One region of the Paenibacillus sp. FSL R10-2736 genome, then DNA from elsewhere that is predicted to be linked to it. Evidence: riboswitches for the same ligand, from Rfam matches in the RefSeq annotation. Region 1 holds a riboswitch; each other region holds the start of a gene.

Region 1 (7,596 bases):
GCGGGATCGAACCGCTGACCTCCTGCTTGCAAGGCAGGCGCTCTCCCAGCTGAGCTATGGCCCCATATAGGTATTCAATTCTAAAATGTTATATGGTGGGCCTTGGTGGACTCGAACCACCGACCTCACCCTTATCAGAGGTGCGCTCTAACCAACTGAGCTAAAAGCCCATATAACAGATAACATTGTGAATCAACCAATAAATTGATTGTTCGCTTGGCGGCGTCCTACTCTCCCAGGACCCTTCGGTCCAAGTACCATCGGCGCTGGAGGGCTTAACGGTCGTGTTCGGGATGGGTACGTGTGGAACCCCTCCGCTATCGCCACCAAACGCATACGAAAGAGACTTGCTCTTTCAAAACTGAACACGAGTGAGTGTCCGAACCCGAAGGTTCTATTGTGGAAGCTTTAGCTTCCGATTTGAATGTCACCGTTGCAGGTGACGATTCTCCATAGAAAGGAGGTGATCCAGCCGCACCTTCCGATACGGCTACCTTGTTACGACTTCACCCCAATCATCTACCCCACCTTCGGCGGCTGGCTCCCTTGCGGGTTACCCCACCGACTTCGGGTGTTGTAAACTCTCGTGGTGTGACGGGCGGTGTGTACAAGACCCGGGAACGTATTCACCGCGGCATGCTGATCCGCGATTACTAGCAATTCCGACTTCATGCAGGCGAGTTGCAGCCTGCAATCCGAACTGAGACCGGCTTTGCTGGGATTGGCTCCACCTCGCGGTTTCGCTTCCCGTTGTACCGGCCATTGTAGTACGTGTGTAGCCCAGGTCATAAGGGGCATGATGATTTGACGTCATCCCCACCTTCCTCCGGTTTGTCACCGGCAGTCACTCTAGAGTGCCCAGCTTAACCTGCTGGCAACTAAAGTCAAGGGTTGCGCTCGTTGCGGGACTTAACCCAACATCTCACGACACGAGCTGACGACAACCATGCACCACCTGTCTCCGATGCTCCGAAGAGGGGCACTATCTCTAATGCTTTCATCGGGATGTCAAGACCTGGTAAGGTTCTTCGCGTTGCTTCGAATTAAACCACATACTCCACTGCTTGTGCGGGTCCCCGTCAATTCCTTTGAGTTTCAGTCTTGCGACCGTACTCCCCAGGCGGAGTGCTTACTGTGTTAACTTCGGCACCAAGGGTATCGAAACCCCTAACACCTAGCACTCATCGTTTACGGCGTGGACTACCAGGGTATCTAATCCTGTTTGCTCCCCACGCTTTCGCGCCTCAGCGTCAGTTACAGCCCAGAAAGTCGCCTTCGCCACTGGTGTTCCTCCACATATCTACGCATTTCACCGCTACACGTGGAATTCCACTTTCCTCTTCTGTACTCAAGTCACCCAGTTTCCAGTGCGACCCCAGGTTGAGCCCAAGGTTTAAACACCAGACTTAAATGACCGCCTGCGCGCGCTTTACGCCCAATAATTCCGGACAACGCTTGCCCCCTACGTATTACCGCGGCTGCTGGCACGTAGTTAGCCGGGGCTTTCTTCTCAGGTACCGTCACTCCGGCAGCAGTTACTCTACCGGACGTTCTTCCCTGGCAACAGAGCTTTACGATCCGAAAACCTTCATCACTCACGCGGCATTGCTCCGTCAGGCTTTCGCCCATTGCGGAAGATTCCCTACTGCTGCCTCCCGTAGGAGTCTGGGCCGTGTCTCAGTCCCAGTGTGGCCGTTCACCCTCTCAGGTCGGCTACGCATCGTCGCCTTGGTGAGCCGTTACCCCACCAACTAGCTAATGCGCCGCAGGCCCATCCCCAAGTGGCAGATTGCTCCGCCTTTCATTCTCTCTTCAGGAGAGGAAAGAAATTATCCGGTATTAGCTACCGTTTCCGGTAGTTATCCCAGTCTTGAGGGCAGGTTGCCTACGTGTTACTCACCCGTCCGCCGCTAAGTAAGAATGGAAGCAAGCTTCCATTCTTACTCCGCTCGACTTGCATGTATTAGGCATGCCGCCAGCGTTCGTCCTGAGCCAGGATCAAACTCTCCAAATTGTATTTAGAAAGAGCGATTGCTCATTTTGAAACATCTGACGAGAATTGTTATATTCTCTAATTTGGATCTCACCGAAGTGATTTCCGATACTCACTCGTTGTTCAGTTTTCAAAGATCAAGCTCGTTGTCAGCGGCGCTTACCGCGTCACCAGCAACTCTTATAATATATCACGTTCATTCGAGTAATGCAAGCTTTATTTTGAAATCACTTATTTAAGTCATTTCTTATTAAGTTTGCCGCTCCAACAACGCTTATTTATAATACCCTATCTCTCTACCAAAAAGCAACCTTTTCCAAAATAAAAATAACCCGCTTAGTTACTAAGCGGGTTATCCTCAATGAAACTATGAATGCATCTGTGCTCTTAGTAGAACTTAGCTGCAGTATATTTACTTGCCACTTTAACCAGATCTGCTGTTTTGCTGTTCTTGGCAAGTCCAGCATCAACTGTAGTATCAATAGTTACCCATTTGCCATTAAGGAACACTTCATTCCAAGCGTGGTAAGAAGTCACATAACTTGTGTTACCCATAACCAGTTTGGTAGGAATGCCTTCACTGCGAAGCATAGTAGCGAACAAGGAAGCGTAATCGTAGCAGATCCCCTTCTTGGTAGCCAAGGTGCTGTCGTTGTTAGGGATGTAATCTGTAGTAACACTGGAAGCCAGGGAATAATCATATTTCACATTGGCTACGATATAATTATAGATAGCCTTCACTTTGTCTTCATCTGATGTCAAACCTTGTGTAAGCTGTGTTGCTTTCAGAACTGCTTTATCGGAAGAACTCCATTTAACATTCTGTACGGAGCTCAGATATACGGCGTTGGCGTTGCTCAGGCTAAGATCTACCGTCTCGGAAGAGATTACTTTGTATTTGTTGCCGGTAGTGTTCTCAAGTACGGAAACCTTGTATGAACCGTTACCTTGTTGAAGCGGGAATGTTTCAGTTGGTTTGGAAGTGTATAAGTTGTAGGTGTAGCTGTTATTATCTTTGGTGATCATCAGCTTAATCTTCTTATCCTTAGGAACATTATAAGAAACTCCGATAACACCCTGATCAAGTTGACCTATGTTCAACCAGCTTGCATCCGCATTAGCAGCTTGAGCTGTACCTGTCTGCACCGACGTAACCACTACGAATAGTGTAACCAACATTAAATAGAACTTCTTCATTGGATAAAACCCCTTTCGGTAGCTGGCTGCCATCCTTACGGGAAGGCCCTTTAGCTTTGCGTCCCTACCTTTCGATAGGTTTGCCGTTATCGTATAAGCTTTATCTGTCCTTGCTTCTACCATAAAATGCTAGATTCACAATAAGAACAAACAAAAAAAGCCTCTTCATTCGGTAGCTGGCTGCCATCCTTACGGGAAGGCCCTCTAGCTTTGCGTCCCTACCTTTCGATAGGTTTGCCGTTTATCGTGTATTAGCTTTGTATAGTTATATCTTACCATATCTATTTCTATTATCAAGACCTAAATCACTAGATTTCCGCGAAAACAAATAAAAATTTTAAGTATTTTAAGTTTTTCCGTCATTATTCTACAAACATCACGATAACTTTGCGTGAATGATAAGTCTATGCGTTGGATTCACCAGCGGATCACAAGTAATGAGTGTTAGAATCTTGTCATCCTTATTCCCTTTCAATACGGATACATCGGTTGGTTCCACAATAGTCACATCATAAACTACATAATTGTATGCCTGCTTGCCGGTTGTAACGGAAATAGTGTCCCCGACTCCAACTTCATTCAATCTGTTGAATAGCCTTCCCGTAGTTCTTGATCTATGCGCTGCAATTGCAGCATTCCCAGCAGAGCCAAGCGGAGCCGTCTCCTTCATATGCGCAGCAGCATGCTTCATATTCGCCTTGGTGGCGCCTTCCAGCACAGGCAGCTTCAGATCTATTTTGTCGATTTCGATGATTGCCATCACCTTGCCTCCGACTTCAATCTCAGGCGCAGCAGAGGGTTCTGGCTCTTCCGCAGCCGACTCATCCGCCAGCAGCTGGGTTACTTCCGCGTAAGGCTTACTTAGATCAGCACTGGCCGGAGCTGACGCAGACGGAACGATTTCACTGTAGGCCTGTTCAGCCTCTTCCAGCAGCTTTTGCTGCTGACGGTCATTGTACCATTCGCTTCCTTTGGGATAGAGCATAATCAGTACCCCGGCAAGTATAATCAAATAGGATAATTTCCGCATGACAATCGCCTCCGTAATATAGAATAGATGTTACCCTCCCGGAAAAAATTAAGAAGCAATGCTTCTTAATTTTCAGAATACCCATTTCCGGCTTCCGAAGAAATTAATGATCACCGTAACAAATGTGACCAGCACTTTGGCGATCAACACTTGAATACCAAGGGAATCGGTCAATATATGAATCAGCAGCACCGATATACCAAGCACCACCAGGTTCAGCACGATAAACCTAACCAGCTGCATCCGGTCGAAGCCCTCTTTATTACCTCTGTCCCGGTCGCGAAAGGTCACCTTTTTGTTCCAGAAGAAGCTGTTGGCCGTACCGGCGCTATAGGAAATAATCTGCGCAGGGGTGTTGATCATCCCAAGGGAATGCAGCAGTGTGAATACAGCAAAGTCAATCAGTGTATTCAGCAGGCCTACCGCATTGAATTTCAGGAACTGGATGAACCCCGCACTCCATCTCTTATCTGGCATAATCGCTTTCCTTCCGCGTGTCTTCTATTTCCGCATCCGGATAGCCTTTGGTCTCACGTACAATATAGAGCGGTCTGTCCTTCGACTCATCATAGATCCGTCCGATATACTCACCAATTACCCCCAGCAGCATCAGTACAATCCCGTTGAAGAGCAGGTTCACGCCGACTATAGATGCCCATCCGGGTACGGTCCAGGAGGTAAAGATTTTTTGGAACAATACCAGGAATAGATAGATGAAGCTGGAAAAGGACAGAAAGAATCCGATATAAGATGCGATTTTGAGCGGTTTGTGGGAAAAGGAGGTGATGCCGTCGAGCGCAAACCGGATCATTTTCTTGAGCGGATATTTCGTTTCCCCGGCAAAGCGCTCCTCCCGCACATATTCTACCATGGTCTGCCGGAAGCCTACCCAGCTTACCAGACCCCGGACATACCGGTTCTTCTCCTTCAGACCGCGCAGCACATCACAGACTTTACGGTCGATCAGCCGGAAGTCCCCGGTATCGGTAGGGATTTCAACACTGGTCATACTGCTGAGCAGGCGGTAAAAGATCTTAGCGGTGACTTTCTTGAATAAAGTCTCCCCGTGACGCTTCAACCGCTTGGCATACACGACTTCGTAGCCCTCTTTCCACTTCGCAATCATCTGCAGAATAACCTCAGGAGGATCTTGGAGGTCTGCGTCAATCACCACGACTGCCTGGCCTTCGGCATAATCCATACCAGCCGTAATCGCCACCTGGTGGCCGAAATTACGGGAGAAGTCGATCAGCTTGACATGCTCATCCCGGCTGCTGATCTCGCGCATGATCTCCGCCGTGCGGTCCCGGCTGCCGTCATTGACGAAAACCAGTTCATAGGAATCGCCGCAACCATCCATTACTTTTTTGAGCCGCTCATAGGTTACCTGAATGACTTCCTCCTCATTGAACATGGGGACAATTACACTGTATCTGGCTTTCACCTTAGTTCCTCCTATAAGTTTCTACGAGATACCCCGCAATAAAACTGTCTTCTGAAACATGTGCCTTCTTAAATAGTGCCCCTAGAATACCCAGGAAGGGAACCAGCGCAGTACAGTATTGATATAACTGCTGTTAACCTGCATTCCGGATAACACCGGATAGAACATTACAAACAGGATGGCTGCAGCAGCCACATAGGCATACCGCAGGTATTTGGCGTCGCCGAATCTGCTGTCAAGCAGCTTCAGGATATAGACAACCGACAGAATCATAAACGGCACCATCGCAAAATAATGGTACAGGAACGTCTCACGCGGCACAAGCATCCACGGAACATACTGTGAGAAGAACCCGATCCAGATCATGTACAGATTCTTGTCCCGGCGTTTCACGGTAAGCCACACGGCTGCCAGCATAGCGAAGATTCCTGTCCACCAGATGAGGGGATTCCCCATGGTCACGATACTGCTGGCCTTGCCTTCCGGCAATCCTTCACCGCCGCTGAAGAACCATACCGGACGTTTCATGAACGGCCACTCCCACCAGGAGGAGGCGAACGGATGCGTTGCTACAAGCTGGCTGTGATAGTTGTACATATTTTTCTGGGCATCAATCAGTCCCTTAATGGTGAAGCCTTCTGCTGAAGCAGAGAGCGCCGGGACAAAGGACAGACTATAGATGATAACCGGGATCGCAATGAAGAATATGATGCAGCTGGCCAATGTGATGATGGTGTTCTTCCAGAAGGATTGGTCCGCTGTCCGGCAGGCAGCTTTGAGCTCCTGACCGGTCAGCTTGCCTTCAGCCAGCAGACGGCCTGCGGCCTTATACTCCCTATACCGCTCAAACAGCGCCAGCGCCAGCATCACCGCAAGTCCTGCTCCACCGTAGAGAACAATCCACTTAGAGGCCACTCCGATTCCGAAGAACAGTCCGGACCAGAAAAGCGGAACCAGCGTTGTGCGCAGCGGCATACGGTAGAAGTTCATCGTATAATACCGCTGCATGAAATAGAACATCAGCATAATGAAGAATACGCCGTATACATCAATCGTTGAAATGCGTGTCTGGGTGAAATGCATGAAGTCCAGCGCGAACAGTCCGGCTGCTAATGCAGCATAGGTAGTCTTCCGGAACAGCCGCATCGCCATGATATAGATCAGCGGCAGCATCGCAATGCCGAACAGGGTGCCGATGATACGCCAGCCGAACGGATTGACGCCAAACAGCTCCATGCCTGCACCGATCAGCAGCTTGCCAAGCGGCGGGTGCGTATTCTCATAAGGGACAATATCATGATAATGTTCATAAGCGGTCCGTGCATGATAGATTTCATCGAAATACGTACTGTTCATGAAATTCGAGTTCTCCGGGATCATGGACTGCTCATCGAACAGATTGGCTGGCGTCCCTCTTTTGGGAGCCGCAGCGGCATCCGGTGTAACACCGGCAATTTGCAGAGGCGTCTTCGGTGCCTCCTTGTCATAGAACGCCACTTCGTTCAGGGTGAAGCCCGGAGAGGTGACTGTCAGCTTGACGTATCTTGCCGATACGTTCAGCGGCTGGCTTTTCCAAATGAAGACATTGCCGACATCCTCGCTCACATCAAGCGGGCTGCTCCAATTATCCGGCGTCTGGCTGAACTCCAGCTGAAACTTGCCTGTGCCGACACCGCCGAAGATATTTACCCGCTCCAGCTGGTGGGCCTGCCCCAGATCCACATAGAAGCTCTCGCCGCTGGCGGCAGGCTCCCACAGGGTCTCAGGCGACTTGGTATCCCCCAGATGATAAAGCGCAAGCGCTCCATAGAGTACCGTGATCGCGATCATCCAGATCCAGTCTTTGCGCTGCAGCTTCAGCGGGGAACGACGTTCTTGCTTGGCAAGGGGCTGAATCCCCTCTGCAAGCCGCATATCTGCTTCAAATGCAGC
Region 2 (7,596 bases), on a different contig from region 1:
GCGGGGAGGAGAGATCAGAGCGGCTAATTTCACCCTTTGGACTCGTAGCCAAACGTGGTGTCTGGTACACCGTGGCCGAAACAGGCGGTGAAATGCGGACCTACCGGGTATCCAGAATAAGTAGTGCTGAAGTCACGGATGAATATTTTAGCAGACCTCAGGATTTCAATCTGGCACATTACTGGGAAGCTTCTACCATGGCATTCAAATCTGCATTGCCCCGCTACCCTGCCAAGCTGCTGGTGAAGGACAATATAATGAAGGTTCTCAAACAAGAACGTTATGTTTCCGTACTATTCCAGGAGCCTTCACCTTCACCCGGCTGGCACTCCGTCGAAGCCGAATTTAATACGCCGGAGTCTGCCTGCCGGATCATCTTATCCCTAAGCCCGGGCATTAGAGTTACCGCTCCGGCGGAGCTTGCAGACAATGTTGCGGCCACTCTGCGGGAAGGGGCTGCATTATATGAAGACAATGTGTAAACGTACTCTTTTGGAGCAGCCCGGGAAGAAGTTTTATGTCAGTTCTTACAATAGACCGATTACGCTTTAATCCCCTATAATATTACAATGCACAATATTTATTTCTAGGGGGAACTATAGTCTATGGACTGGATGAACAAGCTGCCTTTAAAACAAAGAATCGTTGCCGGATGTTACCTGGTTGCCGCTTTATTCGCTGTCCCTGTGTTAATTACGCTCATTGCAATGGGAAAGTTGATAATCGGTATTATTCTGATTGCGGTATTGGCTGCACTGACCTACCCGCTTGCGCGCTTCATTGAGAGAACGCTTACATCTTCATTTGAGGATATCTCCAATGTGACGCATACAATCGCCAAAGGCGACTTCACCAGCCGTGCAGACGAGAACGGATCAATGGGCGACATCAGCCGCTCCTTCAACACTATGATCGATAAATTGAAGAAGATCCTAACCGACGCTTCACAGCTTACCCGCCAGGTTATGGATGCCAGCCGGGGTATTGAGGACAAGAACCAGAACCTGAAGATTGTAATGGCACAGGTAGCCTCCTCTTCCAACGAACTTGCCCTGGGTGCGAATGAAATCTCGGTGGATATTGCCGATATGACGGAATCGATCAAAGATATCGAAACCAAAGTCTCCAATTATACGAACTCTACCAAGGAAATGAATAAACGCTCCGCCCATACACTGGAGCTGGTTGAAAAGGGACGTCAGTCCGTGGACACTCAAGCCGAAGGCATGCGGAAGAATATCCAGGCTACACAAAAAGTAGCAGATACGATCGAAGCGCTCTCACAGAATGCCCGCGGCATTACCATGATCACCAAGACCATCACGGAAATTGCCGAACAAACCAATCTTTTGTCGCTTAACGCCTCAATTGAAGCTGCACGTGCAGGTGAGCACGGACGCGGTTTCGCAGTTGTAGCACAGGAGGTCCGCAAGCTTGCCGAAGAATCAACCGCCTCCACCAAGGAAGTGTTCGGGCTGGTACGCAGCATCGAGGCCGATATCAAGCAGGCTATCGATAACATCGCTATTAATGAAGAGGTTGTTCAGGTGCAGAACGAGATGATAACGGAGACAGCACATATTTTCGCGCAGATCGTACATAGCGTGCAATACATAACCGAGCAGATCTCCTCCTTCTCCGCAGAGAGTGATCTGATGCTGGAGAGTGCGCTCAAGATCTCCGGGGCGATCGAGAATATCTCGGCCATTACCCAGGAGACGGCAGCAGGTACCGAGGAGGTATCTGCGGCGATGAACGAACAAATTCATGCCCTGCAGTCCGTAGCGGAAGAGACCGAGAAGATGACACAATCTGTCTTCCAGCTGCAAAAAACAATCCATATTTTCAAATTCTAGCAGCAGCCCCAAGAGACCATTTCCGCAGAGCAGTCTGCGGGAACGGTCTCTTTTTGGCATGGAAAAAGCAGATTGTAATGTAATATTCACAAAGTGTTAAAATAGTGCATAACCCTAAAATAACGTCTTTGCACTTCTTTACTGCTAATTCTTTATTACTAATAAACTAACATTATTTTAAATTTTAATCACCTATTTCTTAAGACCTATTTCTAGGTTCTCCCAGCCTATAATTCTAATACATCTGCATAGTTTCAGGAGGTTCCTACGATGTTATGAGGCTTATGACTTATGCAGATTAAATTCTGCTCTTTTTCTGCATTTGCATTATAAGACTTTGGTCTTCCAGACGCATCCATTTTCAAAAGTTTGAATATCTAATATTTCATCTCCTATTACATCTGAATATTCGCCAAATTTCGCGTTTTGCTGCAAACGGCTTATTGACAAAAGGCGAGCGAGGAATATATTGTAAAGGAAAATTATCCTTCGCTGTATTGATAACAACATATGAGGCAAAATTCACCGAAAGGGAATGACGCAAAGCCATGGATCTACAGTCTCACTTATCCGGTGAGATCATGACAGCCAGGTTGCTGAAAAACTATGAACGTCCGGGAATCCGCGTTCAGTTATGGTGATTCGTGCAACAGGCCTGTGCTCCTATTTCGAGTACAGGTTTTCTATTGCTAGCATACAATCAAAAAACAACTTGTGGGGTGGATGTTCTGAAGACAGTTGCAGATTATATGGCGGAAGCATTACGCGATCTTGGGGTAACACATTCTTTTGGTATTATTGGCAAGTCCATTTGTCCTATAGCTCTCAAACTTGTTGACTATGGCATTGAGTTTATTCCCGGCCGGCATGAGTCCAGCTCCGGCTTCGCAGCAGGCGGCTATGCACTGAAAACAGGCAGTCTCGGGGTTGCCTTCGGCACCTCCGGTCCAGGCGGAACGAACCTGCTAACCGCAGCAGCACACGCCAAAGCCAACAATCTCCCGGTGCTCTTCATTACCGGTCATCAGTCTATTAAAGAGCTGGGGATTCCCCAGTGTCAGGATTCCACATCCTATCTCGCCGATTTGGCGGACATGTTCAGACCAGCCACTCTTTTCAGTAAGCTGGTAGAACGCGGCGACCATTTCAGTACGATTTTCAATCATGCCCTGTCTATCGCCCTTGGTGACAAGAAAGGACCTGTTCATTTATGTATTCCGTTTGATGTTCAGACCGAGCGCCTTGAAGAATGCCGGATTGTCCTTCCGCAGCGGGAAAGGCTCGTCAGCTACGCCAACTACGAACGGGTCATTTCAGCGATCAATGCTTCCAGCAGGCCTCTGATCATTGCCGGTAAAGGGGTTAACCGCTCCGGTGCGCACAAGGAACTGGTACAGTTGGCCGAGACCTTCAACATACCTGTAGTGACCTCCCCCGGCGGTAAAGGAGCCATTGCTGCGGATCACCCGCTCTATCACGGTCCTGTGGGCGTTGGCGGATGTACGCACGGTGATGAGATGTTGAACAACAGTGATCTGTTTATCGTGCTTGGTTCGCGTCTGAGCGATATGACCATATGCAATCTTAAGAAGGAGAATCATCCGGATCAGCTGATCCAGTTTGATGTTGATCCAACCTTTGTCGGTAAAATATTGACTTCCGATACCATTTCCGTCGGCGGCGATTTGCGTGACAACCTGGAGCTGTATCTCGGCAAGATTGATCCGTCCACCATAACCAGACGTGAAATAGAGATCTCCAATCACTATACTGAAGAGCTGCCTGTGCTGTCCAAGCTCTCGCTGGCTTCGGTAATGAGCACGATGAGCGATTTGATACCATATAACAGCAGCGTGTTTGTTGATGACGGCAGCCACGGCTTCAATGCGGTCAAATGGTTCAACGTGAAGAAACCGGGGAGCTTTGTATTTGATGCCTATTTCGCCTGCATGGGGAATTCAATCGGCATGGCCATCGGTGCCAAGGCGGCTGCGCCGGAAGAGACGGTCTTCTGCATTACCGGTGACGGCTGTTTCATGATGCTCGGAACTGAAATTAACACAGCGGTTTGCAAGAATATTCCGGTTATTTTCATCGTTGTGAACAATATGCAGCTGGATATGGCCCTTAAGGGAATGGAAAAAACAACCGGACGTATCGATGGAACCATCTTTGAAGTCCCTATGGATGCAGTTAAGTTTGCTGAGTCCCTGGGAGCCACCGGCTTCCGCGCAGAGACGCAAGAGGAGTTTGCCTTTGCAATCAGCCAAGCAGTTGAACTTAACCGCGTAGCCGTTATTGAGCTGTTGACCGACCGTGACGAAATGCCTCCTACGGCCCACCGTACACTGGATCTCAACTAGGCTGTATGTTACAGATTCCCCAACTTACTATCAGGAGGCAAACAAGTGAATATGAACGTAGACAGCGGACTGGACCATTTCACCAATCTTTCCGGGGACTATGGTGCCAAAGCCCTAGCTCCTATTAAAGAGCATTTTCCTGAATTAGCCGAGTATATCATGGGCAATGCATACGGTGATATTTTTCAGCGGACGACCATCGGTTCAGACTGGAAAGAAATTGCTGTCATCTCTTCTTTGATCACCATGGGACAATTTGAACAGTTGGGTGTTCACTATGTAATGGCGCTCCGCGTGGGGATGACCGTTGATCAGATCAAAGGTATCCTGCTTCATCTGACACCTTGTATCGGCGCACCCAGAGTGATCTCGGCGTTCAATGTTCTGCTGGAGACGCTGGAAGATATTCGTTAATTAACAACATAATATTACATCATTCGACTTTTGTATTGCGTATTAAAGAAAGTTCTGGTTATAATGAAGGCAAAATATCCCAAAACCAAGTTCACTTTGTCGAATATAGTCGCAGGAACGTAGTTTTTCGGGATATCAACATGATGAATCATCAGGTCACTCTGAATAGTCATGCAATTAAAATTACGGGAGAGATGAACATGGGACAATTTATTTTGAAGACGGACACTGCGAAGAAAGTAATTAACATCGAGCTGGAAGGAACCTTCTCGAACGAGGACGGTCTTAAATCGATACAAGCCTATCAGCAGACCATCAATCCGATCAACCCGTCCGAATATGCACTGGATATCGATTGCCGCAAGCTGAATGTAACCGCTCCTGATGTTGTGCCGTTGCTCGAAGGCTGCTTCATTATGTTCAAGGCAGACGGCTTCCAAAAAGTGAGCCTTACCCTTGAGAATAACCCTATTCTCAAAATGCAGCTGGCACGTCTGGGCCGCAAAGCAGGACTCGAAAACCTGGAAATCACGTCTACGGTACAAGCTTAGGATAACTTATTTTTAAACCATTATTAGCGGTTTGAAACGCAAGATTCGCTCACGAAACTAAGTGTATGCTTACGGGCTACCCAAACTTTTAGGAGGTTTACTATGGCAGGGATTCGCATTAAGGACATTGATATCTATCATCCAAGCAAAAGCATCGGCAATGACTTCTTCATTCAGCACTTCGATGAGAAGGGAATTGATATCCGTGGCCTGCTGGCTGCTCTTGGCCGTGAAAACCGCTACAGTATCGACAGCAAGGATGAGAACTCCCTGACGATGGCTTTTGAAGCCGCAAGCAATGTACTGGACAAGACCGGCCTGACCGGCGCAGACATTGACCTGATCGCTTATGCAAGCCAGACTCCTGAATATATTTTCCCAACGAACTCATTGATGATTCACCGCCTGATTAATGGTGCATCGCATACGATCTGTATCGACAGTAATGCCAACTGTGCAGGAATGACCGCTTCGGTTGAACAGGTCAGCCGTCAAATGATGGCGAACCCGAGAATCCGCCGTGCGCTTGTCATCGGTTCTGACTACGTTGCCCCGCATGCGGACAAGAATGACCCGGTATATTACGCCAACTTCGGCGATGCAGCTGCCGCGCTCATTCTGGAGCGTGACGAGAATTCGGTAGGCTTCATTGATTCAATCTATCAGACCGATACCTGCGTGTACGGCAACTCGCTGTTCCCGGCGGAAGGTTTAGCCAATCTCGGACGTACGGGTGTGGCTGCCGGAGAATTCAATGTGAAGTTCATCCCGTTCGATGATTCCATCTGTGTGGATGCTGCTTCAGAATCAATTAACACCCTGCTCAGCAATAACGGAATCGCACCTGAATCCATCAAGGCCGCCTGCTTCTCGCAGTTGTCACTTCCGAATATCAAGGCCGTTGCCGGCAAAACCGGAATTGACGCTGATGCAGCCGTCTACATCGGGGATGAATTCGGCTACACCTCCACCAGCAGCCCGTTTATTGCCCTGCACAAAGCAGTGACTACCGGACAGCTGGAACGCGGAGACAAGGTCCTGTTCTGGACAGTAGGCGCCGGATGGCAGAATGTCGCTTTTGTAATGGAGTATTAGTCCTAGCTGTTGAACTTATAGTTTCTTGTTGATATCCAAACAGCCCGCAGCAGAATTCCTGCCAGCGGGCTGTTTCTTTATGTATACGTCAGGGCCCGACTCTCCCCAGGCAGAACCTGCAGCGTTCATCCTGCCTGAGGTGAATCTATCCGATTCATCCGGTAAGCGCAGTCTGCCATATCAGCAGCTGTTCTTGTTACCTCTGTCCTTCATGCTTCTCCCAGCCCATAGTCCGAGACACCGCGTCCTGCCAGGCATTGTAACGGCGTTCACGCTCTTCCGTCTCCATCTGCGGTGAGAATACCTTCTCGGCCTTATTGAAGCTCTCCAGCTGCTCCCGGGTCCATATGCCGGAGGTGAGTCCTGCCAGTAGCGCAGCGCCGAGCGCTGTGGTCTCCGCATACGTAGTACGGGTTACGTCTCTCCCAAGAATGTCCGCCTGGAACTGCATCAGCAGATTATTGCGCACGGCGCCTCCATCCACTCTCAGGCCACTGAGCGGCATGCCTGCGTCTTTTTCCATCGCCCCGATGACATCGCGGGATTGAAAGGCCAGCGACTCCAGCGTTGCGCGGACCAGATGTGCGGCGGTCGTTCCCCGGGTCAGTCCAAAAACGGCGCCTCTGGCATACATATCCCAGTAGGGTGCACCAAGGCCGGTAAAGGCCGGCACGACCACAACCCCCTCACTGTCCTCCACCTCACTCGCCTTCTCTTCCGAGTCCGCCGGAGCTACAATCAGCCCAAGGCCCTCCTGCAGCCATTGTACCGCTGCTCCAGCCACAAACACACTGCCCTCAAGGGCATAATAGAGTTCGTCTCCCATACCCCAGGCTACCGTGGTCAACAGGCCATGACTCGAAGTCACTGCCTCAGTGCCTGTGTTCATCAGAATGAAACAGCCGGTGCCGTAGGTGTTCTTGGCGCTGCCTGCCTCCAGGCAGGTATGACCGAACAATGCCGCCTGCTGGTCCCCAAGCACAGAACGGATGGGAATATCTGCACCGAACCACTGCTTGTCTGCAGCCCCGAAGTCCCCGCCTGACATCCTTACTTCAGGCAGAATAGAGGGCGGAATGCGCAGCGCCTCAATCAGGCCGTCATCCCATTTGCGCTCATGCAGATTGTAGAGCATGGTCCGTGAAGCATTGGTAACATCCGTAGCATGCACAGCGCCTCCTGTAAGCTTCCAGATCAGCCAGCTGTCAATGGTTCCGGCCAGCAGCTCTCCCCGGTCCGCCCGCTCTCTGGCCCCCGGCACATGGTCCAGAATCCAGGCCAGCTTCGTTGCCGAGAAATACGCATCGATGACAAGAC
Region 3 (7,596 bases), 280 kb from region 1:
TGGTAGCGAAGGCCAGGGTTTCGGCCAGCGCCCAGTCTACCCGTTCACCGTCATTGAGCGCATCCTTGCGCCGCTGCAGAATCCGCTCCAGCTTCGGATAGACTGTGAAGTCGGCCGGTACGCTCAGCAGCTCACGGTTAATCTCCTGGAGGCTAGCCAGCGGAACCGCTGTAGGGTGGTGCACCGGTGTTCCCGTATCCAGGACGACCGAAGTCTTGGACTCGGCGTTCTTCTGTTTCCCTTCCTTCATCTGCTCGAAGGCCTGCTGCAGCACACTCTCGGCCTCGGCAATCATGTTCTTCACCTCATCGGCTGTAACGACCTTCTCGCGCTGCAGGCGTTCCGCATAAACGCGGTAGACGGTAGGGTGGTTGCGGACCTTGCCATAAACCACCGGCTGGGTGGTTTCCGGATCATCCATCTCATTATGGCCGTGCCGGCGGTACCCGATCAGATCAATCAGGAAATCCTTCTTGAACAAATGGCGGTAAGCGCTGGCCATACGGACGGCAGCAATACAGGCTTCGGGGTCGTCGGCATTGACATGCACTACCGGGATCTCATAGCCCTTCGCCAGATCACTGGCGTAATGCGTGGAGCGGGAATCTTCACTTTCGGTGGTGAAGCCGATCCGGTTATTGACGATAATATGCACAGTGCCGCCATTCTGATAACCTTGCAATTTGCCGATATTAAGTGTTTCCGCAACAATGCCTTCACCAGGGAAGGCGGCATCGCCATGCATAAGCACGGCCATGGCTTTGTCCGTATTCAGCTTAGGCAGGCCTGGGGTGCCCCGTTCCTCCTGGGCTGCACGCGTGAAGCCTTCAACGACCGGATTCACGAACTCGAGATGGCTCGGGTTGTTCGCAAGCGTGATGCGGGTACGCACAGTTTCGCCTTCGCGGACGGCGCGGTCGGCGCCTAGATGGTATTTCACATCCCCGCTCCAGCCATAGGTGACACCCATGGAGCCTTCGGACGGGAAGAGCTCCTTGTTCGGCGAATGATGGAATTCCGAGAAAATAATATCATAAGGTTTGCCCAGAATGTGGGCGAGCACATTAAGTCTTCCGCGGTGGGCCATACCCATCAGGATATGCTCTGCGCCGTCATGTGCGGCAGCGCGGACAATTTCATCCAGCATAGGCACGAGGGCATCATTGCCCTCCAGGCTGAAGCGCTTCTGGCCGACGAAGGTCTTATGCAGGAAGGTCTCGAACTGCTCTACCTGAATCAGGCGTTTCAGCAGCTCTTTGCGTTCCGCATGGTTCAGTGGAGCAGGCGACGTTGTGGATTCCGCCTGGCTGTTGAGCCAGCGCAGCTCACGCTCGTCATGCACATGCCCGAATTCATAGGCAATGGTCTGTGTGTAGGCCTGGCGCATTCTGTGAACGGCATCCATAGCGGTATGCACGCCCTCAGGGGCATTCTCCCAGATCAATGAAGCCGGCAGGGCATTCAGATCTTCGCGCGTCAGCTCATAGGTCTCGATCTCCAGCCATTTCGCCATCGGGTTGGTGCTCCGCTCCAGCGGATCGATATCGGCAGCCATATGGCCGTATATTCGGATGTTAGCCATTAGCTTGGAAGCTTTAACGGCTTTCCTGAGCCACTCTGTATCTCCTGAGATGGCGGGGGGAGGCGTCTTGACGGCATCCGGAGCCAGGGGAGGCGGGCCGGATACTGTGAAGAGGTCGCGGTAATGATGCTCTACGGAAGTGGGGTCCTTGACAAACTGCTCGTATTTCTCCTGAATGTAGCCCAGATTGGGACCGTAATACTTGCTCCAGACAGATTCGTTATAGGGCTCTTTGACGGCCATGAGTAGGTCCTCCTAACGGATAAACTCCACATGCGGTATATTAGGAACACCGCTTAGCGGAGCTGCGATGTTTGCGGTTTCATTCTCATCTTATTGTGCTACTTTCCGGCAGGGTAATCAATTCATACTTTCGTGCAATCCGTTCGCAAAACGGTATGATTCAGCAGGGGATTCATACGGAACAATCATAAATTTCCCGGGTGAAGCCGGAAAAATAAAATATCGTTAAAATTAATAAAAAATTAAGGGATTTAGGTGGTTGTAAATCATAGAAATGGGTAATTGTTTCTATATTGTGTTACGGGATTAATATCTATTTAGTATATTTAAACTAATTTGGACGGATTGAAGATGAATTGGGATTATTTATACAAGCTATTGGCAATTTTAGCTAAGGGTCTTCACGATTTAACATAAAAAAATTCCAGAAAACGACACACTTTTCATGTAAGATCTTGTATAATGTTATTGCGGAGAACGGTTTCATCGATTCTTTTCAGATCCTTTCATGTAAAGGGTCCAGTAAAGGGTAAACCTGCCGAAAGACAGGGGCACAAAGTCTCGGATCTAAAGTAGAAATACTATGATGGCCGGACTGCCTGGGGACGCGAAAATTCTAGGAGGAGATTTCTTGGATAAGTCCAACCAGGGGAATGACGAACTGCAGGCAGTTGATCTGGATTTAGAATGGGTGCATTTGCTAATGTCTGCTAAGCAGGCTGGCATCCAGGCAGACGAGATTCGGCGTTTTTTTACTGAAAAAGCACTCCAGGCGATGTAGGGCATTCAGCATTGTACGGATACATACAGAAGAGGGCACAGCGGTGTACACGCTGTGCCCTCTTCTGTTGGAATTTACATGTTGTTTCGGGGTCCCCGCAAAGTACCTGGGTAATCATCGAGGCTGCTGCCTCACTTTGTGGGGTATTTCAGTTATCCTTCTGCTCCAGCCGCCATTTCTGATAATCGAGAAACTCCTTGAATTCACGTTTGCTTATACCAGAGGCCATCGCATCCTGAACCAGCCTGAACCATTCTCCATCGAGAACCGGCTCTGCAGTTTCTGCAATTCCGCCATACAGTAATACGTGAATGGATACTTGGAGTGCATCGGCAATTTTTTCGATAAATTGAATGGAGGGGTTGGATTGGATATTCCGTTCGACATTACTTAAGTATGATTTCGCCACGTCAGCTTTATCCGCAAGCTCGGATAAAGAATAACCCTTCTCCAGCCGGAGCCTATGGATGCGGCTTCCCATATTATCTGACACGATTACAACGCCCTCCGTACTTTTTGTTATCAGTATAACAAAAATTCGCAAAACGGACAAAAACCCTTGTTCCTGCCAGAAGCTGGCGGGGAGAGACAAAACGGCATATCCAGCCCGGATGAGGGAGGATATGCCGTTTTGTGTATATAATTTAATAGCCTTATTTAGCTTCTCCCAAACCTTGCGTAGCATTGAATGTCCAGTTCAGCGCCAAGCCGTCACCCTGGAAGATATTCTGATCCTGGGTATTGTCAACGAATTCGAAAGCAATCTTGAAGGTTTTGGTTTGGGTAGCGGCGATGCCTCCCGGCAGTACACCCGCCGTTACGAGATCATAGCTGGAAGTGTTCTTCAGGTCCTTCAGGGAGATCTCGGACAGCACATGGCCGGCAAGCGGACCGCTGGTATAAGAGCTGTCGAGAAGTTTGATTTTGAAGTGATCTCCAAGATCCTGGCCGGCATTATCGCCCTTCGCATCAGTTACAGTGTAGCTGGTGGCCAGCGTTAGGAGTTTGATATCCAGGGTGCCGTCATTGGACAAGGTGAACGTGCGTACGGTGTAATCACCCGGTTTCAGATTGGTCAGGGCAACAGGTGTATTAAAGGAAGAGCCGAGCTTCAGCGTGCCTGCCGCGAAGGTTGCCGTGCTGGTTGCTGTGGAGCTGAAGTAAGCGAAGGTGCCCCCTCCGATTAAAGACAATCCCAGTGCTGCCGATGCTACGCCAAGACCCAATGTTTTTTTGATACCCATAATTAATTTCCTCCTCGAGTATATTATGTTTTTTTAAGATCGGTGATCAGGAATGCATATACAGATAGATTATTTGAGGGCGCCTTTTTCCTGGTTGGCTTCGAAGTTCAGGGTCAGGGCCAGTGTATCGCCTTGATAGTAGTTTTGCGGCTGGAAGGTTTCCTTGAAGGCAAACTGTACGCTCAGTTTATCTGAGGTGCCTGCTTTGATGCCCCCGTTCTCTACACCAAAGATTCCGCCGAGAATTCCCTTGGCTACAAGATCCGGACTTTGCTGCTCAAGTTCGGCCAGTGAAACGACCAGGACAGGTGATGTTACCTTATCCTTGTTAACTAGGAACGTCACAATAATATCGTCTTTGAGATTATGGGCGCCGTTATCCCCCTGGGCATCTGTAATGACAGATGAGGTACGCAGAACAACTTTGGGAATATTGAGCGTTCCGTCATTTTTCAATTTAAAATCTCTTAGGATCGTATCCCCCGGTTTAAGATTGCTGAGATTGACAATAACGGAGGGGTCCGAATTAAGTAATAAAGTTCCGTTGTTAAAAGAAGCTGCAGTGGTGGAGGTACTGCTGAAGTAAGCGAAGGTTCCTCCGCCGACCAGGGTTAATCCGAGTGCTGCCGATACAACGCCGAGACCTAATGTTTTTTTAACGTTCATTTGTTCATCCCTCTCTCATCGTTCTTTTTTTGTCTTTACCTGTCTTCGGGGAAAATTTATTGTTGCTCCGCGTTTCGTAAACGGGAGAGGACAATCGGTTTATTGCACAATGTCTGGAAGGGTATCCGGTCCGCCGGTCACCGCTGGCCCTGCATTCTTCTTCTCCAGTGCCGCTACGGCTTTCCAGGAGGAATACAGTGCGTAGAGGAGCAGGAGCAGCCCGGGGATAATCATCAGCATTACGCTTCCGGCTTTGGAGACCGCAAAATTCATGGCATATCCTACATAAGGGACGGTGACGCCGGTATATTGGCCTACCACATTTGTTGAGCTGACCGCTGAGGTATCGGCTGCATCGTTATTGTCCCCTTTGGTGGTATAGCTGGCTTCACCTATGGCACTGTTTATTGAAGCATCGACCACACGGTGTGTAATCAGGAGGTTATCGGGATTCATGAAAGTAATCACATCGCCTTTTTGAAAACGGGTCATATCCCCGCCCGGCTTAATCGCTACTATAGATCCGGTCTGGATGCCTGGCTCCATAGAACCGGATAACACCGTCTTGATCTGATAGCCGAAGAAGGAAGGTTCGCCTCCGGAGGCTTTGGAGATGACTACTGCTGTTACCAGCACCAGGAAAATCATAAATATCAGTGTGGACAATGTGGTGCTGACTATCTTTTTAATGCGCATATTATTCCCCGCCTTTGCTGGTATCCGATTGTGGAGCAGGTGTAGCTGTAGGTGTAACTGTAGCTGTTGGCTGCGCGGTATCTGTACCGCTATCCGGGAGCTCCCCAGGTGAGTCTGCCGCTGGAGCCGCCTCCGGAAGATTGGCTTCCGGTGCCGGTGTGGCAGGCGGAGCGGTAACCTCTGCATCCGGTGAGGGTGCAGGAGCCGGTTTTTCTCCCTCAGGAGCTTCTATAGCAGGTTCATCGATGGTCTTATCTTCTCCAGGAATGCTGGCTGCGGGCGCATTATTCTTGGTTTGATCGTTCTCTTGTTTCTGCTTCTCCAGTGCATCCCGTTCCGCTTCCTCAGCCTTGGATTTCTCAAGCGCCAGCCGTTCCGCTTCTTCAGCCTTGGCTTTCTCCTCCAGCGCCGCCTTCGCTTCAGCAATGTGTACCTGCTGTTCCTGCAGCGTGGAGATTGTGGACGATAGGTTGTCTCTGGAGACTGTTAATTCTGCACTTAACTGATCGTAGCTTGACTGTAAGGCGGGAGATACATTGGGGTCTGCATTGTAGGCTCTGGTCATGAGTGAGAAAATCGGTTCCTCGGCAGGGAAGCCGAAGCTTTCTTGCCGGAGAAGCACCCGGTCAGGATTACCGGTCGGCAGCGAGCCGCCGAAATCATGAATCGTATTCAGATAATGCACAATGCCCGTTAATGTATCCGTCAGGGATTCCGACAGCACCCCGCTTTGATGGAGACCTTCCTGCAGCTGTTCGAAGAACTGGGCGTCACGGATTTCCAGGCAATTGGGTTCGAGATTAACCATATATCCTCCGAGTTGATGCAGAATGGCTGCTGCACTGCCAATTTCCTGCAGAATTTGCTGCCAGATACCTGCATTGAGGCTCAGCTGTGTATCCAGTGCGCTAACTGTATCGCTTGCCAGCCGGATTTGTTCCGAGATCTCACTGGAGATCTGATCCAGTTCCTCCGCTGACAGTTCTACAGAGACCGGGGGAGTGTTATAGTTCCCGCTCGTAATGTGGCTGCCAAGAGAAGACTTCAGCTGGGTAATTGTGCGGACATGTCCGCTGAACTCTGACAGCAGCTGTTCGATCTGACCCGGAAATACGGAGCAGAGCCCGATAGAGGTGTTCTGTTCCTGGGAAGTGTTATACTCTCCGTAAGTACTGCCAATCTGATTGGAGGTATACATTATAAGAACAGATACAGCCACACCGGATTGCAGGATCCGAAGACCGAGTTTCGTGTATTTCCGTTTACGCCGTTTGGCGGATCTGGGGTACAAAGGTAGGCCCCCTCTCATGGCTTACTGATTAATATTCGTTATTTTCGTTCTTTATTAAGAACGTTTTCGTAATGAAATCATACACTGCGCACCCGGGAAAAGAAAAATGTCAATTTCAGCGAATTGTTCGCAATAAAGCACGAATGCATCTGATTATCTTTAATTACCTTGATATATCGCTGTTTTTCACAAATGTTCTTTATTGAGAACGAAAAAAGGTTATGCTATCCGCATAACAAATACGGATGGCATAACCTTTTCCATTTGTAGTGAAGTCCGCTCCTTAAGGAAGCTTCTCTCCGCGTGAGCTGACGTACAGCTCGTACCACTCCTTGCGGGAGAACTCAATCTTATCAGCCCCTCCGCAGGCTGCGATGCGCAGCGGATTGACGGTGCCGATTACAGGCTGGATGGCTGCAGGATGCGTCATCAGCCAGGCCAGGACGATGGCCTCAGGTGTTGTATTCTTCTCAGCGGCAAGCGCCTGTACTCTGGCCGCTGTATTCACCACGTTCTCCGGCTGTCCGTCAAGCGGCCGTCCGCTGAACAGCCCCTGGGCCAGCGGGCCCCAGGCCTGAAGCTGGATGTTCCCCGCGCGGCAATACTCTATTGTACCCTCAGGAAACGTGAGGTCTTTCCACTGTTCCCGGTTCACGCTGAGTACGGCATCGACCCAGCTGATTTTGGCCAGGCTCATATGCAGCTGATTGACGATGAAGGGCTCGTCACAATAGGTCTCCAGCAGTTTGATCTGGGCAGCACTCATATTGGAGACACCGAAGTGGCGCACCTTGCCGGCTGCCTTAAGCAGGCGCAGTGCTTCGGCGACTTCCTCGGGGTCCATCAGCGGGTCGGGGCGGTGCAGCAGCAGAATATCAATATACTCTGTGCCCAGCCGGGAGAGCGTTCCGTCTACACTGGACAGAATATGCTCCTTGGAGAAGTCGAACATATTGGTGATATCCCCCGGCTCCATCAGCCTGATGCCGCATTTCGATTGCAGGATGATCTCATCACGCAGACCCGGACGCTTCCTGAAGATCTGTCCGAACACCGTCTCCGCCTTGCCCCGGGTATAGATATCCGCATGGTC
Region 4 (7,596 bases), 170 kb from region 1:
TTGGCGTTGGTGTCGGTGTTGGTGCCGCTGTTGGCGTTGGTGTCGGTGCTGCCGTTGGTGTCGGTGTCGGTGCTGCCGTTGGTGTCGGTGTTGGCGCAGCTGTTGGCGTTGGTGTCGGCGCTGCCGTTGGTGTCGGTGTTGGTGCAGCTGTTGGCGTTGGTGTCGGTGCCGCCGTTGGCGTTGGTGTCGGTTTCACTGTCGGCGTTGGCTTCACTGTCGGTGTCGGTTTCACTGTCGGCGTTGGCTTCACTGTCGGCGTTGGCTTCACTGTCGGCGTTGGCTTCACTGTCGGTGTTGGCTTCACTGTCGGTGTTGGCTTCACTGTCGGCGTCGGTTTCACTGTCGGCGTTGGTTTCACTGTCGGCGTCGGCTTCACTGTCGGCGTTGGTTTCACTGTCGGCGTTGGTTTCACTGTCGGTGTTGGCTTCACTGTCGGTGTTGGCTTCACTGTCGGTGTTGGCGTCGGAGTGCACTTAGGTGTCGGCGTTGGCTTCACTGTCGGCGTCGGCTTTACCGTTGGTGTCGGCGTCGGCTTCACTGTCGGCGTCGGCTTTACCGTTGGTGTTGGTGTCGGCTTCACTGTCGGTGTTGGCGTCGGAGTGCACTTAGGTGTTGGCGTTGGTTTTACCGTCGGTGTCGGTTTCACCGTTGCTGTCGGTGTTGGTGTTGCGGTTGGTTTTACCGTCGGTGTCGGTTTTACCGTTGCTGTCGGTGTTGGAGTTGGTTTCACCGTCGCCGTCGGCGTTGGCGTTGCGGTCGGTTTCACTGTTGGTGTCGGGCTTGGTGTTGCGGTTGGTGTTGGCGATGGGCTGGGTGTTGGTGTTGCGGTCGGCGTCGGACTTGGCGGCGGTCCATCTCCCTCGTATGTTCCAAGGTGCATTTCTACTCCGCCGCTAAAAGACTTGGCAATTAGCGTTCCGTAAAGCTCTGCACCGGAATAATTGACATCCGCCTTAGGCGCCAGTATCGTTCCCAAGAAGGTCGTATACGCAATATTCACCTTGGTCGCTTCGTAGAAATTGAACAACACTTGACTTGCTCTACCGTTATTCATTGCGAAACTTGGTACTTTGACCGTAGCTCCACTTATGTTAATAATTAACGTGGCATTCTGGGCAATGTTGAATTGAATATTGTTTGTATTCGCCAGCGTTGCCTCATCCAGATGAACTACGTTGAAAAGATCCGGCGCACTTATTGTAAGTGTTCCATAATTATTACCAACTTCTTTCGTAGCGGACAATGCCCCGTATGCTGCAGAACGCGAGATCAGATACTGCTTCTCAGCCGGGAAATCAATCGGGCTTCCCTGCTTCTTCGCGCCTATAATATTCACACTAGGCTCATTGGCTTCAATGGTGTCCCCATACACAACGTTTCCGTAGATTTCTCCGCTGCCCGAATGTTTAAACTTCTTGCCGGCAACGAGTACGTCGGTGGCTGAAGAATTCCTGTAGGCCCTGGCTACCCCGTAACCTCCAGAGAGAGTAATATTCCCCCCGCTGCAAGACGGCCTTCAATTTGATCATTGCCTTGCGTGAAATCGTCAAAGATAAAAGCATTAAAATTCCCGGCAATCCCCAAGACCGGCGTTGGATTGTAAGGCACACCAGATGTTGCCCTTACCTCCGTCCCCCAAGTGAAGGCGCTACTTACGGTCAGTACGCCCGCCAGAATAAAGGCGGCCGCTTTTCGCATTTTTTTCTCAATAATCTACACCTCCTATTCAACTATTCTATGAAATCGCCGCAAAACTATAACAAAAAAAAGACCGCCACGAAGGGTTAGCTTCACGGCGGCCGGACGACCATAGCCCGGACTTAAGGGGCATCAGATTCCTGACTTTGCGTCCCGCTCTTTCGAAACGGTTTGCGTTTGTACATGATTGATATGAAATTGGAAAAGCTTATGTAATACCCAACTGAAATCTGTGATATTTGTTACTTTAGAACTAACTTCAGTTTAGATGCCGACTGGCATATTGTCAATATATTTCCAATTGATTTCACAGCTATTTTTTTGATGAAAAAAGATTGAAAAAACCCTTTATTTATAAGGATTTATAGAAGTTGAGAATATAACCTCCTGACGAAAAAGGTCGATAATTCCGCTAATTCGCCGCAGTATTTCTTCCTTTTCACAGAGCTGTTTCTTACAATTTTAAATATTAAAATTTAGTATTTTAGTCCTACTCCTTCTCCCTTCCCCCAACTCATCTCCGCTTAAGCAAACCGCACCATGGTAAACGCGAAGAAACGGGCGCCATCCCCTTTAAGGATACCGCCCGTTTTCCGTTCATACCGGAGAGCTCTTTTATAGTAAGGGCTCTATGATATTCATATATTTTCACAAAAACTGGCGCCTAAGCAAACCCTGGCAGCAGTCTTTAATCGACATTTCTAGGGAGTTTGCGTAGAGGGCTGAAAATCTGCACACGCAGGAATCCATTTTTAGAGCAGCTGAATCCAGCCAATCATTGACACCCAGAGCGGAACGCTAAGGAATAACCCGAATAATAAACCGCGGCGGAGATTTCCTTCATGACTCATTGCCATTCTCCTTTTAATCTGATTTATTTTTAATCTTTAATATTTCAATTTTAATATAAAATAATTTTTATTATCTTATTGTGAATTATGTCACATTAATAGCCCTCTTTTTTAAATACTATTGATTTTTTTTGAACTTCGGGTTAAATTACGAATATATGTTCTCATTAGAGGGGTGAGATTGATGCACAGAGCTGAGAGCCAGGACAATATGCTGGTGAAATCATATATCTTGCTGCCGCTCATTTTATCCGCCTTTGAACGCGATGCTTCCATCCTATCTGCAGAGCTGCGCACACCCGCTCCTTACCTGGAGGTTGTCCGGACAGCGGCGGGTGCAGCCATAGCCGATCTGCGGAATGTCCGCACCGAGATGAGAGCCCGTGGTCTGAAGGTCTATGCACAGCAGCAGCTGGAAGTTGGCATTGAAGCCAAATTTGTCTGCAGGGGTTATCATGAACGGATGCTGCTGCTGGATGATGTCATTACCGCCCAGTCTACTATCCGCATGCGCAGATATCTGGGTCTTGGCACTCCGGACTCAACCGCCTTGAGATGAACAGCATTCTGGCGATGTTAATTCTCAGCGTTTCTCCCCTCATAAAAAAGAGGCCCGCCATGATCGGCAAGACCTCAGGGTACCATATTACACCGGGGGATGTTTGGTAACCCCAATATACATCCCTTACCTGAAAATAAGCTGATACCCAGATAAAGATTACATTAAAATCGTCCAATACCCAAGCGTGCCGCAGATAACCACAGCCGCTACGGGATACAGGATCTTCCGGCTTACCTGATCCTTAAACACAATAAACAAACAAAGCATACAAAGCCATGCGATAAGAAGGCTGCCCATCTCTTATGCATACGCTCCTTCCCGGCAATTCTGCCCTGGCTCCTGCAGCATACCGCCGCAGAGCCCGCTTTCCATATATATAAGAAGATTACCCGCTGAATATCCCTATCATACCCGCTGACAGCTGATCTGCATGAAATTTTTATTTATTTGGCCACAAACGGATTCACCACTCCTGCTCAAGAATGGGATATTCCCAGAAACCTAAGCGCCCCTTGACAGGTATAGGATGAGCCAGCGCAACTACCCCCTCCAGCTTCCAGGCATACCGGCCTTCTGCATAATCGCCGAACACATATTCATTCCCGCCCGGCCAGCTCTGCTGCGCCTGCTGAGGCGTAACCCCACAGCAACCGGCCAGCCGGCTGGCGCAAGGATTACTCCGGAGGGCAGATTATCCGCGGTGTAGCCGTGCCGGGCAAGCACTGATTGATACGGCTCCGTCTTGCATATGGCCTTATCTACCTGCATACCGGCATGGATGGCTAAATCCCCCCGGTAAGACGTCGGCCAGGAACGGGTCTCGATCTGTTTTTCACCCAGCGCAATTAAGGTGGCCCAAGGCTGGCGAATCGTCAGACACTTCATACAAGGCTTGCCTCCATTCCAGAAAACACATAATGTCCAGTTTACACTCAGCTTCCCAGTTGTTCAAAAACTGTATGAGCAGCTTCATCGACCGGTAAGTAGGCCTCAATTCTTGGATATAGATGATGGCCAGCGGAAATATGAATTTGCTTGTACCGGATAGGAACCAACTTATCTGAGGCACCCATTCTGGCTAAGATCATTTTGTGCTGACCATACTCGTTACCTGTGTTGTCAGGCCGCTTATTCCAGTACTTATTGAAATCACTGTATTGCCGGAGTCTTTCGAGGCTATGCGTATACCATGGCTCCTGTCTGGAGCCGGTGTGTAATTTTTGGTAAGCATGTATACCCTCCACTGCATGAGATTCCCATAATTCAAAGGATGCGGCATTGAAGGTCGAGCGGGAGCGCACAGGATAATCCGTATTGAAGTGAAGATCTGCCATATTCAAGTCTTTATAGAAAGCTTGATGTGCAGGCAACTCAAATAACCGGCTAAACCGTTCATTCACCGCCTTGATATTTAACATGTGGTTCACAATCATTGCCGGCAGCGGCAGGCTGCTCAGGATCTGCCTCACTTCTTCCAGCGCCTGCTCCATAGCTGCTCCTTCAAGAGCCGGATAGACCGGGAGATAACCGGCAGCCAGCAGCAGAGCATTCCGTTCAACGGCTGTACACTCCAGATATTCAGCAATACAGATAATCATCCGGCGATCCGGCATACGGTGTGAGCGTCCCATTAATAGGTTTTTATACGTAGGGCAAGCCATATCGTTAAGCTCCTGCTGAGTAAACCGTTTCAACAACGGATGGGGTTGATTAGCATAATCCAGTTGACGTGTTACGCGAAGATTCTCAATTTCAGCGATTACCCCCTTCAACGTCTCATCCTGAACGTCCCTATCCTTACGTATAGTCATCAGGCTCACCGCCTTTACCATATTGAGGTGTAATTCTACTCTTGGTACAAGCCAATTCCTACAGTATACTCCACTATGAAAACAGGGCGCAATTTCCATTACGCTTCTAATTATATTTATGGAGGAGATCCTATGAATCGTGCAATTGTTACAGACTCACCGGCTCATGGATATTTGACCGTCAAGGAAGTCGCCGCACCGGAGGCCCAGCCCGGGGAGGCAATCGTTAGAGTGCATGCTTTCTCCCTTAACCGGGGTGAAGTTGTTGATGCAAGGAAGGAGGCTGAGGGATTCCGGCCGGGCTGGGATTTTGCCGGAACTGTTGTCCAGCAAGCCCGGAATGGCACCGGACCCAGAGAAGGAAGCCGTGTCACCGGGCTTCTCCCGATGGGGGCATGGGCAGAGCGAGTAGCAGCTCCCGCTTCGTTCCTGGCAGAGATACCGGATAACGTAACCTTCGCCCAAGCCGCCATTTTGCCTGTAGCAGGCCTGTCCGCACTTTACACCCTTAGAAAGGGCGGGATGCTGCTCGGCAAGAAAATATTGATCACCGGCTCCACTGGAGGCGTGGGAATCATGGCTCATCAGTTAGCCGCACAGTCCGGGGCATTTACAGTAGGTGTAGCAAGAACAAAGGAAAAAGCCCAGGTTGCCCGGGAAGCCGGCGCTAATGAGGTTGTGGTTGGAGAAGCTGCGATATCTCAGGCAATTCCTTTCGGGCCTTATCATCTAATTGTGGATTCGGTGGGCGGTGATACACTGGCTGCTTTGATGCCTCAGCTGGAACCGGGAGGGACCCTAGTCTCGATGGGACATTCAGCCTCTCCTTATTCCACACTTGATGTCAGAGGCTTAGGCGGCAGAACCTTGTACAGCTTCTTTCTTGGAGAAGAAGCTAGCCGTTACTCCGTAGCCGACGATCTCAAACTGCTGGCCGGCCTCCTCTCAACAGGCCAATTAACACCCCTCATTGAAGTGGAAGCGTCATGGGAGAAGATAGCGGAGGTATCCGAGGCGCTGCTGGAACGCAGATATTCCGGTAAGGCCGTGCTGTTAGTCGATTAATTCTGATATAAAAAGCGCCTGTAAAGCACGCACGACAGATATGGCAGACCCGTTTCACCACAAAAGAGGTTAAATTGGTCATAATGTTCTCAATCTCTTAAATGGAGGATTAGGCAACAATCTCAATGAATCAGGCTACCCCCCATTGTATTGAAGGAGGATAATAAACATGCAGAACTAAATAAATAAAGAAAGAAAGGATGAATATAATGGAAGATAGCATTAACCCCTCCCATCCTTATATTGGGATGTGGGTAACCGCAGATGGTTATATAAGGCATGAATTACTGCCTAACGGCCGCTATGATGAAGCACGCGGAAGCAGAAAAAGCGCTTATCAAGGAAGTTATTCTATTACAGGTGATCATATTGAATATGTAGATGATACCGGCTTCACCGCCGATGGTGATTTTCGCGATTCGGTGCTCTATCACGGAGGCATGGTCTTGTATCGGGAGTAAACCAAGTTTCCACATAACAGGAATAACAAAAACACCGCATTCTCAGGAGAATTGGCGGTGTTTTTGTGTGATGCAACTATATCGTTTCCCGGAACCGATGTACATCCCGAATAGGCGGCTGGCCGAACAAGCGGGCATACTCACGATTGAACTGCGTGGCGCTCTCATAGCCAACCTGATAAGCGACACTTGTCGCATCGCTCGTTGTCGCCAGGAGAATTTTCCGAGCTTCTGTCAGCCGCAGGCGTTTCTGATACTGGAGGGGGTCATTGCCGTCACTTCTTTGAAACAGGCAAAAAAAGATGATTTGCTCATTCCGGCTGCTTGCGCGAGCTTCTCCACCCGCATGGGTTCCGCATAGTGGAGATTCATCCCTTCAATCACGTGGGCAATTTGATGGGCACGGCTGCCCAAGAGAGCGAACTGCCGTATAGAGTCCCCTTGCTCAGTCTGCAGCATACGGTAAAGAATCTCGCGCACTGCATAAGGAGCCAGCACCGGTAGATCATCCGGCGTATCCAGCAAACGGATTAGATGCATGACAGCCTCATGAAGCGGATCGCTCATCCGGCTGATAACCAAAGCGCGGGGAGGTTCTTGTCCTGTGTTTTCTGTGACATTAGATTGTTGAATCACATCCAAAATCTGATCCATATCGAACTGTAGCTGAAGGGACAAGTACGGGGTCTCTGGAGAGGCTTCAATGACTTGTCCGGTAATTGGCAGGTGCACGGAAGCGGCCAGATAGCTTCCGTGATTATAACAATAGCTTTCCGGTCCCAGCATTACCCGCTTGGCACCTTGAGCAATCACACACAGGGATGGCTTGTATACCGCAGGCACTGGCGCGGATATGTCGGAAGAACGAATAAAAGAAAGAGCAGGATAGGCGGTAACGATGGTCCCATCTTGTACGGCAATACGTTCGATTCGTTCGGTCAATTCAGTCAAGCGTATTCCTCCATTCTGCGACTATTACAATTTACTTTATTGCATTTTGGAGGATTAGGCAATCTCTTCACAGTATCCGGCTACCGCAAGCTTTGAAGTCGGCAGCATAATGAACATGTAACACCTAAGCGTATTTCATTCATAAAAGGAGCGGTGTGGCATGTCGACATTAAAAGATAAAGTAGTGCTTATTACCG

What was found. Region 1 has a riboswitch for cyclic di-GMP ahead of NSQ73_RS33560 (transglutaminase-like domain-containing protein). Riboswitches for the same ligand answer to the same signal wherever they lie in the genome.
Region 2: it holds a riboswitch for cyclic di-GMP, as region 1 does, so the genes downstream of both, NSQ73_RS10005 (thiamine pyrophosphate-binding protein) here and NSQ73_RS33560 (transglutaminase-like domain-containing protein) in region 1, are expected to answer to the same signal.
Region 3: it holds a riboswitch for cyclic di-GMP, as region 1 does, so the genes downstream of both, NSQ73_RS32305 (anti-repressor SinI family protein) here and NSQ73_RS33560 (transglutaminase-like domain-containing protein) in region 1, are expected to answer to the same signal.
Region 4: it holds a riboswitch for cyclic di-GMP, as region 1 does, so the genes downstream of both, NSQ73_RS32790 (choice-of-anchor A family protein) here and NSQ73_RS33560 (transglutaminase-like domain-containing protein) in region 1, are expected to answer to the same signal.

The regions. Positions count from the first base shown of each region.
Region 1 covers NZ_JBBOBN010000002.1:1,244,588-1,252,183, reverse strand. The annotation lists tRNA gene NSQ73_RS33580 (tRNA-Ala) at 1-64, opposite strand, end outside; tRNA gene NSQ73_RS33575 (tRNA-Ile) at 94-170, opposite strand; rRNA gene rrf (5S ribosomal RNA) at 215-331, opposite strand; rRNA gene NSQ73_RS33565 (16S ribosomal RNA) at 457-2,014, opposite strand; gene NSQ73_RS33560 (transglutaminase-like domain-containing protein) at 2,381-3,172, opposite strand; cyclic di-GMP riboswitch class I at 3,205-3,285, opposite strand; cyclic di-GMP riboswitch class I at 3,359-3,439, opposite strand; gene NSQ73_RS33555 (class D sortase) at 3,567-4,220, opposite strand; gene NSQ73_RS33550 (GtrA family protein) at 4,293-4,697, opposite strand; gene NSQ73_RS33545 (glycosyltransferase family 2 protein) at 4,687-5,664, opposite strand; gene NSQ73_RS33540 (phospholipid carrier-dependent glycosyltransferase) at 5,746-7,596, opposite strand, start outside.
Region 2 covers NZ_JBBOBN010000001.1:2,386,596-2,394,191, reverse strand. The annotation lists gene NSQ73_RS10015 (helix-turn-helix transcriptional regulator) at 1-482, shown strand, start outside; gene NSQ73_RS10010 (methyl-accepting chemotaxis protein) at 606-1,856, shown strand; cyclic di-GMP riboswitch class I at 2,361-2,457, shown strand; gene NSQ73_RS10005 (thiamine pyrophosphate-binding protein) at 2,576-4,219, shown strand; gene NSQ73_RS10000 (carboxymuconolactone decarboxylase family protein) at 4,271-4,633, shown strand; gene NSQ73_RS09995 (hypothetical protein) at 4,834-5,184, shown strand; gene NSQ73_RS09990 (3-oxoacyl-[acyl-carrier-protein] synthase III C-terminal domain-containing protein) at 5,287-6,279, shown strand; gene glpK (glycerol kinase GlpK) at 6,476-7,596, opposite strand, start outside.
Region 3 covers NZ_JBBOBN010000002.1:966,304-973,899, forward strand. The annotation lists gene NSQ73_RS32300 (2-oxoglutarate dehydrogenase E1 component) at 1-1,825, opposite strand, end outside; cyclic di-GMP riboswitch class I at 2,344-2,428, shown strand; gene NSQ73_RS32305 (anti-repressor SinI family protein) at 2,457-2,606, shown strand; gene NSQ73_RS32310 (helix-turn-helix domain-containing protein) at 2,755-3,087, opposite strand; gene NSQ73_RS32315 (TasA family protein) at 3,260-3,850, opposite strand; gene NSQ73_RS32320 (TasA family protein) at 3,920-4,516, opposite strand; gene sipW (signal peptidase I SipW) at 4,616-5,212, opposite strand; gene NSQ73_RS32330 (hypothetical protein) at 5,214-6,503, opposite strand; gene NSQ73_RS32335 (aldo/keto reductase) at 6,787-7,596, opposite strand, start outside.
Region 4 covers NZ_JBBOBN010000002.1:1,072,067-1,079,662, reverse strand. The annotation lists gene NSQ73_RS32795 (LPXTG cell wall anchor domain-containing protein) at 1-880, opposite strand, end outside; partial or broken gene NSQ73_RS32790 (choice-of-anchor A family protein) at 917-1,698, opposite strand; cyclic di-GMP riboswitch class I at 1,792-1,884, opposite strand; gene NSQ73_RS32785 (hypothetical protein) at 2,734-3,108, shown strand; gene NSQ73_RS32780 (ASCH domain-containing protein) at 3,652-3,996, opposite strand; gene NSQ73_RS32775 (MmyB family transcriptional regulator) at 4,044-4,922, opposite strand; gene NSQ73_RS32770 (zinc-binding dehydrogenase) at 5,055-5,987, shown strand; gene NSQ73_RS32765 (Atu4866 domain-containing protein) at 6,197-6,448, shown strand; gene NSQ73_RS32760 (helix-turn-helix domain-containing protein) at 6,525-6,686, opposite strand; gene NSQ73_RS32755 (AraC family transcriptional regulator) at 6,683-7,399, opposite strand; gene NSQ73_RS32750 (SDR family oxidoreductase) at 7,560-7,596, shown strand, end outside.